2 regions of the Paenibacillus sp. FSL K6-1318 genome follow, and region 1 is predicted to be linked to the other one. Evidence: riboswitches for the same ligand, from Rfam matches in the RefSeq annotation. Region 1 holds a riboswitch; the other holds the start of a gene.

Region 1 (4,435 bases):
TGACAGCTTCGAAATAAGGAGGAACCAACATGGCCATACCTTTTGGTACGGAACAGTTAAGCATATATTATGGACATTTTCAGGCAGTTAAGCAGATCAGCCTGACGTTTCCCGAAGCAAGCGTAACAGCGCTTATTGGGCCGTCTGGTTGTGGTAAATCCACGTTCCTCCGGTCGCTGAACCGGATGAACGACGAGATTGCCGGTTCCCGCACAGAGGGACATATCTGGATGGACGGTAACGATCTGAATGAGCCTGGAACTGATGTAATCAAGCTTCGTCAGAAGATTGGCATGGTATGGCAGAAGCCGAACCCTTTTCATAAGTCCATCTACAACAATATCGCGTTTGGCCCCCGCTACCGTGGTACGAAGAGTAAGAAGGCACTGGATGAAATTGTGGAAAAAAGCTTGCGCCGTGCTGCGCTCTGGGACGAAGTGAAAGACAGGCTGAACGAGTCAGCCCTGTCTCTCTCAGGTGGACAACAGCAGCGTCTATGTATCGCACGCGCCTTGTCTGTTGACCCGCAGATCCTGCTGCTCGACGAGCCAGCATCTGCACTTGACCCGGTATCTACGGGTAAGGTTGAGGAATTGATTACCGAGCTTAAGAAAGATCTGCGGATCGTCATTGTTACCCATAACATGCAGCAGGCGGCACGCATCTCGGATTATACGGCTTATTTCTATCTGGGTAGCATGGTTGAGCACGGGGATACGGAGCATATTTTCACCAACCCCGACAATCGTCTGACGCAAGAATACATTATGGGTCGTTTTGGTTAATTGGATCATGGAGTGTCACATAGAGTAACATAAGAGAGATAGAGAAATAATAGAGACAGAAGAAAGCACAATGCCTGGACGATTGTTCGGGGATTGTGCTTTTTTAATTTATTTTTGGAAGAATTTGCTGTATATCAAACAATCATGCTACGATAATCAGTATTGAGAGAACGTTTACATAACTTCGAAGGGGATGTTGATAATCACTACGGATCAGACGTCTTACGACCACATGGCAGCCCAGATCATACAGAACTATAGCATGGAGAAACCTGTCGTTTCCTATATTCGACACAATGAAAATCTGACGTATCATGTCGTCGATGAAGCCAGCCGGCAGAAGTATCTGCTACGGATACACCAAGCCGCCTATGCAAGTATGACAGGCATTCAGCATACGCTTCCTGCACTGGAGGCGGAGATGAACCTGCTTCATGAGTTAAACGCGACGACAACATTGCGTGTGCAGCATCCGGTACGGAATGTAATGGGAGACTGGGTCACGGTATGGACAAGTGAAGCGGGTAAAGAAATCTGTTGTACAGTACTGGAGTGGATTGAGGGCAGGGACATCCAGCAGGGAGAACGCCTGACAACAGAGCAAATCTATGATCTGGGTGTCCAACTGCAGACACTTCATCAATATGGACGTGTGCAAGATACGGCCGAAGCCACTGAGGGAACGGTTGAGGGTAAAGGAGTAGTGGATGGCAACGATCATCAGCGGACAGGGAGAGAGATGAGCCAGCTAGATCGAACGAAGGTGCGCCCGGCATATGGCAACATCCATGAGAATCTGGTCATGCTAGGGCAACTGGAGGAAGGCGTCCGACTTGGGATTTTTACAACGGAAGACTTCGATCTGCTTCGTGAGACGTTCGAGAACATTAATGAACAGTTGGAAACGTACCCGCACGATGCAAAGACATGGGGAGTTATTCATGGGGATATTACTCGCAACAATCTGCTGATAACGGATCAGGGAATCTCCATGATTGATTTTTGTCTACACGGTTATGGTTACTATCTTTTCGATGCCGGAGGGGCAGCACTGATGTTCAATCGGGAGGAACGTGACATATTCTTATCCGGTTACACGAAACAGACCGCACCACTGACGGATCGTGATATCCGATTAATGGAAGGGTTCATGTTGATCTTTACACTAGGGTATTATGCTTTTCAGATGGCGAACGTGTCGAGGCACGAATGGATGAAAGACCGCATGCCGAAGCTATGTAGCAAGTATTGCATACCTTATGTACAGAAGGAGAGTATCTTCTACGAACTGTGAATGATAATCCAGATGTGCAGACCCAGATGAGCTGCTGAGCAGTGTGCTTCAAAAGTTATGGTTGCCTGAGCACCCGAACGTTTTCATGGACAACATCATAAATAGTAGTAAGCACATCATTGCATGGATTACAGGAAAACAAAATGAACTTTTAAAAGATCTTTTATCGTATTAATGTGATGAAAGCTGACAAAATATTCTGTTTTTTATCGATTTTAAAGGAAATAAAGGAAATGTATCCAAAGAAATCGTTAAGTTTGTTGACACTAACCTTCCGGTCGATTAATCTTAATGAAGAAGAAATTAACGACTTCCATTACTGTTCTGCATAAGCTTAGAATAGTTCCATACAGCGGATGATAACGAGCGGGAGAGACCTGATCAGCCGAGCAAAATGGCTGTTGTTCAGGCACCGAAGGAGCAAGCTGCTGCGCACCCGGCGCAATGGTTAATCTCTCAGGTAAATGTACCATCGTTGGACGCAACTCTGGAGAGTGCGCGAACTGCGCCACCCAAGGGGTATATGATCAGTCAGTACGGTGACCTTGTCTGTAATTGCAGGTAATGCACCTTGTCGTGAGACGCTGCTGATCGTGAAACTCTCAGGTATCGAGGACAGAGAGAGGGCCTGAGGCCTTCTTCTGTCCTTTTTTGATGTCATCATTCAGTAAATAAGGAACAATATGGCTCAGATTCTGGATGGAAATGACGAATACAATTGGAGGGTTACAAGGTGCGATTTAAAGATGTTTTCTCAATTATTGGTCCGTCCATGACAGGTCCTTCAAGTTCACATACAGCTGGAGCGGCAAGGTTAGGAAGAATTGCTCGTCAATGGCTGGGTTGTACGCCGGATCGTGCACGACTGACGCTGTACGGTTCATTCGCTGATACGTATCAGGGGCACGGCACGGATCTGGCATTGATCGGCGGTCTGCTGGACTATGTCACAGACGATCCGCGTATTCCGGATGCAGAGCAATACGCAGAGGAAGCGGGCATGGAGGTTGAGTTTTATACAAGCGGCCTGCCTGCTCCTCATCCGAATACCGTCAAGATTGAGTTGTGGCATGGAGAACGTGCCTGCTCCTTGATTGGTGCTTCTATTGGTGGCGGCAGTGTATCGGTGCATGCGATGAATGATTTTCGTGTCCAGATCAGTGGTGAATTCCCAACACTCGTTCTGCGTCATGCGGATAAAGCGGGCGTGCTCGCCTCGGTGACGTCCACGATCAGTTCATCCGGGGTTAACATCGGGTATATGCAAGTAGATCGGAAAGCCCGGGATGGCGAAGCGCTGACTGCGATGGAGATGGACGGTGTGCCGAATCCTGATATGCTGAAGCGTCTGCGTTCGCTCGACCATGTGTTGGACATTCGTGTCATTGATTTGAAGAGAGGAGTTGATTCGGATGCGATTTAAACATTTGCACGAACTGAATACGATCTGTACAGCAGAATCCAAAACCATTGCTCAGCTAATGATCGAGGAACAGGTTCAGGAGACCAATACGCCGGAAGCGGATGTTGTGCAACAGATGTCTGAATATTATCAGGTGATGAAGGAAGCGGTACGCAAAGGGTTAACGGAAGATACCACTTCACGCAGTGGATTAACGGGTGGAGACGGCAAAAAAATGGCCGAGTACATTCGCAAGGGGGAGACTTGCTCTGGTGATGCTTCCGCACTTGCCATGGCGTATGCCCTGTGTGTATCTGAAGTGAATGCCTCCATGGGCCGGATTGTGGCAACACCAACAGCTGGTTCCTGCGGCATTATCCCTGGTGTGTTTATTAGCTCACAGGAGCGGTTTGGCTGGACGGACGAACACTTGGTAAACGGGTTATTCTGTGCAGGGGCGATTGGTTATGTCATTGCGAACAATTCATTCATCTCCGGGGCTGAGGGTGGCTGTCAAGCGGAAGTAGGTTCCGCGATAGGTATGGCTGCGGGTGCCATGGTTGAGCTGCGTGGAGGTACACCGGAGCAGGTCGTTCATGCCGTTGGCTTGGCGTTAAAAAATACACTGGGTCTGATCTGCGATCCAGTTGCAGGCCTCGTTGAAATTCCATGCATCGTCCGTAATGGACTGGGTGCAGTCACAGCACTGGCTGCGGCCGACATGGCATTAGCCGGAGTTCGTAGTGCCATACCGTCAGATGAAGTCATCGACGTCATGCTGGAAGTGGGTAGTGCGATGCCGAGCCGTCACCGGGAGACAGCCCAAGGCGGACTGGCCCAGACGCCAACCGGCCGCAAAATGATGCAGAAGCTGGCTAAACCGAAGGCAAAGCGTGCAGAGCCTGAACCGGAATCCCCTGCTGAAAATGATACAGAACCTAAGGCGTAATAGGA
Region 2 (4,435 bases), 2.1 Mb from region 1:
CGGTTAATTCACAGATGTAGGATTGAAATTCGAAAATCGCCTGTAGTTCACCTTGGCTGATCTCAGGCTGATAAGGTGTGTAGGCGGTGTAGAACTCGGAACGGGAAATGACATGATTGATGACGGAAGGAACATGATGATCATATATACCTGCGCCGAGGAAGCTGGCGTGTGTTTCAAAATTGGCGTTGGCGCCAGCTTGTTTGGACATGTGACGTGTCAGCGCATATTCATCGAGTTTGGAGGATACGGGCAGCTCGCCCTGATAACGAATCTCTTTTGGAATGTCCTGGAACAGATCCTCCAGCGTATCCACACCGATGGTTGCGAGCATGGCGCTCTGATCTTGCTCGGTCATGGGAATGTAACGGTGCTTGCTCATGCTTGATCAGCTCCTTGAGTAGGTGTCTTTGACGTACGTGTCCGTTTATGAAAAGGGGTCTTCACGACCTCGGCTTTCAGCTTCTTGCCGCGGATCTCAATCTCAAGCGGGGTTCCCAGCGCAGCGTATTTGCTGTCGATGAGGGCAAGCCCCAGATTACGCTTCAATGTAGGTGATTGTGTGCCTGTAGTCACTTCGCCAATCTGTACGCCTTCGGCGTAAATCGGATAGTGGGGCCGGGGAATGCCGCGCTCTAGCACTTCGATGCCGACCAGTTTACGGGCAGGCCCGTCAGTTTTTTGCTGTAACAAGGCTTCGTATCCGATAAAAGGTCCGGCATTCAGCTTCACAAACATGCCAACGCCAGCTTCGAGCGGAGAGATGGTTGCCGACAATTCCTGTCCATACAGGGGGAGCCTCGCTTCAAAGCGCAGCGTATCCCGGGCACCAAGTCCGGTTGGTACGAGTCCGTAACCTTCACCAGCTTGCATTAATCCATTCCACACCGCAGCGGCCTGGTCCGCAGGAACATATAGTTCAAAGCCATCTTCACCGGTATAACCGGTACGGGACAACAGCAATTTAATTCCACAGACTTCGGCGTCCTGCACAAAACGAAACGGTTCAATCGTGGATACATCCGTAGCTGTAACTTTTCCGATAATATCTACAGCCAGTGGACCTTGCAGGGCGAGAAGTGCCGTCTGCTCCGAATCGTTGGTCATGCTTACGCCAGGGATCAAGTGCTCTTGCAGCCATGCCCAATCCTTATCGATATTGGAGGCGTTAACGACAAGCATATAATGCTGATCTTCCAGCTTATACACGAGCAGATCATCCACCACACCGCCATCTGGATAACACATCAGAGTGTATTGGGCTTGACCCGGAACCAGCGTGGTCACATCATTGGTCGTCATTTGTTGCAAGAACGCTTCAGCCTGCTCACCCTGTACCGTGAATTCGCCCATATGGGATACATCGAACAGTCCAGCACGCTCACGCACCGCTTCATGTTCTTTCTGGATTCCGCTGAATTGCACCGGAAGCTCCCAGCCTCCAAAATCAATGCACCGTACGCCTTCATATTGCTGATATAGTGGGAAGAGTGGTGTTCTAAGCAAATCGGACATCAAATCACCTCGTCATGGACCGTTAACCGGCCGAATATACAATCGTGGATCAATGAACCAGGGTATTTTTAAATTTTCATCTAGAGATTTTTCGTAAGATAAGTATGGTAAGGCAGCTATGACAGCGCCGATTTGAATCCTGTTTTTCGTTTTTTTTTGGGAAAAAGGAAAAGGACAGGCCAAAGAACCGGCATGCCAAGTAGCACGCTGTATTCTAAGGCTCTGTCCCTTGTACCTGAGAGTTACCCCGCCGCCTTGTGCAGCAGGTTTCCCCTTGGGTGATCATAACGCCCGCACAGGGCGAATAGATGCTCTCCAGAGTTGCGTCCCGTAAAAGTCCTTTTGCCTGAGAGATTCACCCCCGCTTATCGGTGGCTTACTCCTTCGGCGTTACCTCATGCACATCCCGAATCGGGTGTCACGGGTAATCTCTCCCTTTACATTCATCCGCGGGTATAACATAGTCCAATAAACACATTTACTCCTCTCATTAAAACGTGAATCCACTACTGATGTCAAGAACGATATCATAGAAAATGATTTAAAACCGAATATTTATTGAATTTTAAGTTTTATTGTTCGTGTATTTTTAAAGACTACGCTTACTATTCTAATATTCACCAGTATATGTAGAAAGAGTGTATTCAGGTTACGGTTTGAGGAGGCAATTATTAAATAAATTGTGAGGTATCTTGACATTTGATTCGAAAATATCATACGCTATGTTCTGGGAAAAAGGTTAAGGTCAAAGAACGCATGCACTCATTAATGAAAAGCGAGGCGGATATCGATGAGCGAATTGAAAAGTGATTTCCTGTACAGTGAAGAGCACGAATGGGTGCAAACCGTAGGGGAGGATACTGTACGTATTGGCATTACCGAGTTCGCGCAGCATCAGCTGGGTGACATTGTGTTTGTGGAATTGCCTGACCTTGAATCCAATGTAAAAGCAGAAGATAGCATTGGAACGATCGAATCGGTCAAAACGGTTTCGGACTTGTTTTCTCCAGTTACGGGTTCCATTATTGCGGTGAATGATTCGTTGCAGGACTCACCTGAGCTTGTGAACAGCTCTCCTTACGAGGAAGGCTGGATGATTGAGATTCGCGTTGAGGGAGATCTGACAGCAGCATTGTCTACATTGATGAATGCAGACGCGTATCGTAAACATACGGAAGAATAGTAACAACGAACTTGTACTTATTAACATATATTTTATAACAAAATGAAAAGAGCTTCATATTATTTCGACCTGTGTGAGCCTGAGGCTTGCACAGGTTTTTTGTGTTTTCCGAGGATGGTTTTAAATGCAGATTGAAGCAGATTATGGATGTGAATCGCCCGATTGGAACAAGCTACAGGTTAGAAATTGATTTTGGAAATGATAAAAGTCATAGGCAAGAAAAGCCTTATGTACCAATGGGTTTAGCCATTATGCATCAATTAAAACGATTACATAACCTAATGTTGTCATCATTGTTCATGACGAAAGTACGCTTTCATTTGATTGAACAGGAGAGCATTCTCGCTTAGGATTACAGCAGGGGAGAAATGATACCCCTTTCATAAACATAATGACTTGATCCAAGGAGGATAATACAATGAGTAATTTGGACCAATCGTCCAATTCCAAAGGTGGACTACGGGTTGGTGTGCAGCGTTTTGGCCGATTCCTGAGTGGTATGGTCATGCCGAATATGGGAGCGTTCATCGCCTGGGGATTAATTACGGCGCTGTTCATTCCAACAGGCTGGTTCCCTAACGAAACGCTTGCACAGCTAGTTGATCCGATGATCAAATATTTGCTGCCACTGTTAATTGGTTACACCGGGGGTACGATGGTGCATGGTCAGCGTGGTGGCGTCGTGGGTGCCATTATGACCATCGGGGTCATCGTGGGTAGTGATATTCCAATGTTCCTCGGTGCGATGATTGCCGGACCTCTGGCAGCATGGATTATCAAAAAGTTCGATAAATCCATTGAAGGCAAAGTTAGAGCTGGATTTGAAATGCTCGTTAACAACTTCTCAGCCGGTATTATTGGCGGGATCTTGGGGATTATTGCACTACTGGGCATCGGGCCTGCTGTAGAAGCGATTAGCAAAGTATTGTCTGCCGGGGTACAAGGCTTAATGAATCTGGGCTTGTTACCGCTGGTCAACCTGATTATTGAACCGGGTAAAGTATTGTTCCTGAATAATGCAATCAACCACGGGATTCTCACACCGATTGCAACAGATCAAGCGAGAGAATTAGGGCAATCTGTATTATACATGCTTGAATCCAACCCGGGTCCGGGACTTGGTATCTTGCTTGCTTACTGTTTCTTCGGACGCGGAATGGCCAAATCTTCTGCACCAGGTGCCGTTATCATTCATTTCTTCGGGGGAATTCATGAGATCTACTTCCCTTACATTTTGATGAGACCAATTCTGATTCTTGCCGCAATTGCGGGTGGCGTCGCAGGTACATTAACATTCATGCTTACCGGAGCAGGGCTCGTTTCAGCACCATCACCGGGTAGTATTATCGCATATTTCCTTTTAACACCAAAAGGTGGATATCTGCCGATGCTGGCAGGGGTTCTTGTAGCAGCAGTCGTTTCCTTCCTCGTGGCAGCACTGTTGCTGAAAACGGGTAAACAAAAGGACGAAGATCTGGAGTCTGCATCCAGCCGGATGAAAGACATGAAGAGTCAAGGAACTGTGCCAAACGCTGGCATTACGGCTAACCAACGTGAAGCAGACAGAGCCGCGGATATGGCTTCTTCTACAGTTAAAACAGATGTGAAGAAAATTGTCTTCTCCTGTGATGCAGGCATGGGATCTAGTGCCATGGGCGCGTCCATTCTACGCAAGAAGATGAAGGCAGAGGGGATTGACGTTACGGTGACCAACACGGCCATCAGTGATATTCCGCC

Evidence for each region. Region 1 has a riboswitch for glycine ahead of sdaAB (L-serine ammonia-lyase, iron-sulfur-dependent subunit beta). Riboswitches for the same ligand answer to the same signal wherever they lie in the genome.
Region 2: linked by a shared signal. The riboswitch ahead of gcvT (glycine cleavage system aminomethyltransferase GcvT) and the one ahead of sdaAB (L-serine ammonia-lyase, iron-sulfur-dependent subunit beta) in region 1 are both predicted to bind glycine.

The regions. Positions count from the first base shown of each region.
Region 1 is NZ_CP150270.1:484,276-488,710, forward strand. Features, by position in the region: gene pstA (phosphate ABC transporter permease PstA) at 1-17, shown strand, start outside; gene pstB (phosphate ABC transporter ATP-binding protein PstB) at 30-785, shown strand; gene NYE45_RS02345 (phosphotransferase) at 979-2,079, shown strand; glycine riboswitch at 2,437-2,560, shown strand; gene sdaAB (L-serine ammonia-lyase, iron-sulfur-dependent subunit beta) at 2,813-3,502, shown strand; gene sdaAA (L-serine ammonia-lyase, iron-sulfur-dependent, subunit alpha) at 3,492-4,430, shown strand.
Region 2 is NZ_CP150270.1:5,137,734-5,142,168, reverse strand. Features, by position in the region: gene gcvPA (aminomethyl-transferring glycine dehydrogenase subunit GcvPA) at 1-382, opposite strand, end outside; gene gcvT (glycine cleavage system aminomethyltransferase GcvT) at 379-1,515, opposite strand; glycine riboswitch at 1,840-1,962, opposite strand; gene gcvH (glycine cleavage system protein GcvH) at 2,306-2,698, shown strand; gene NYE45_RS22810 (PTS mannitol transporter subunit IICB) at 3,117-4,435, shown strand, end outside.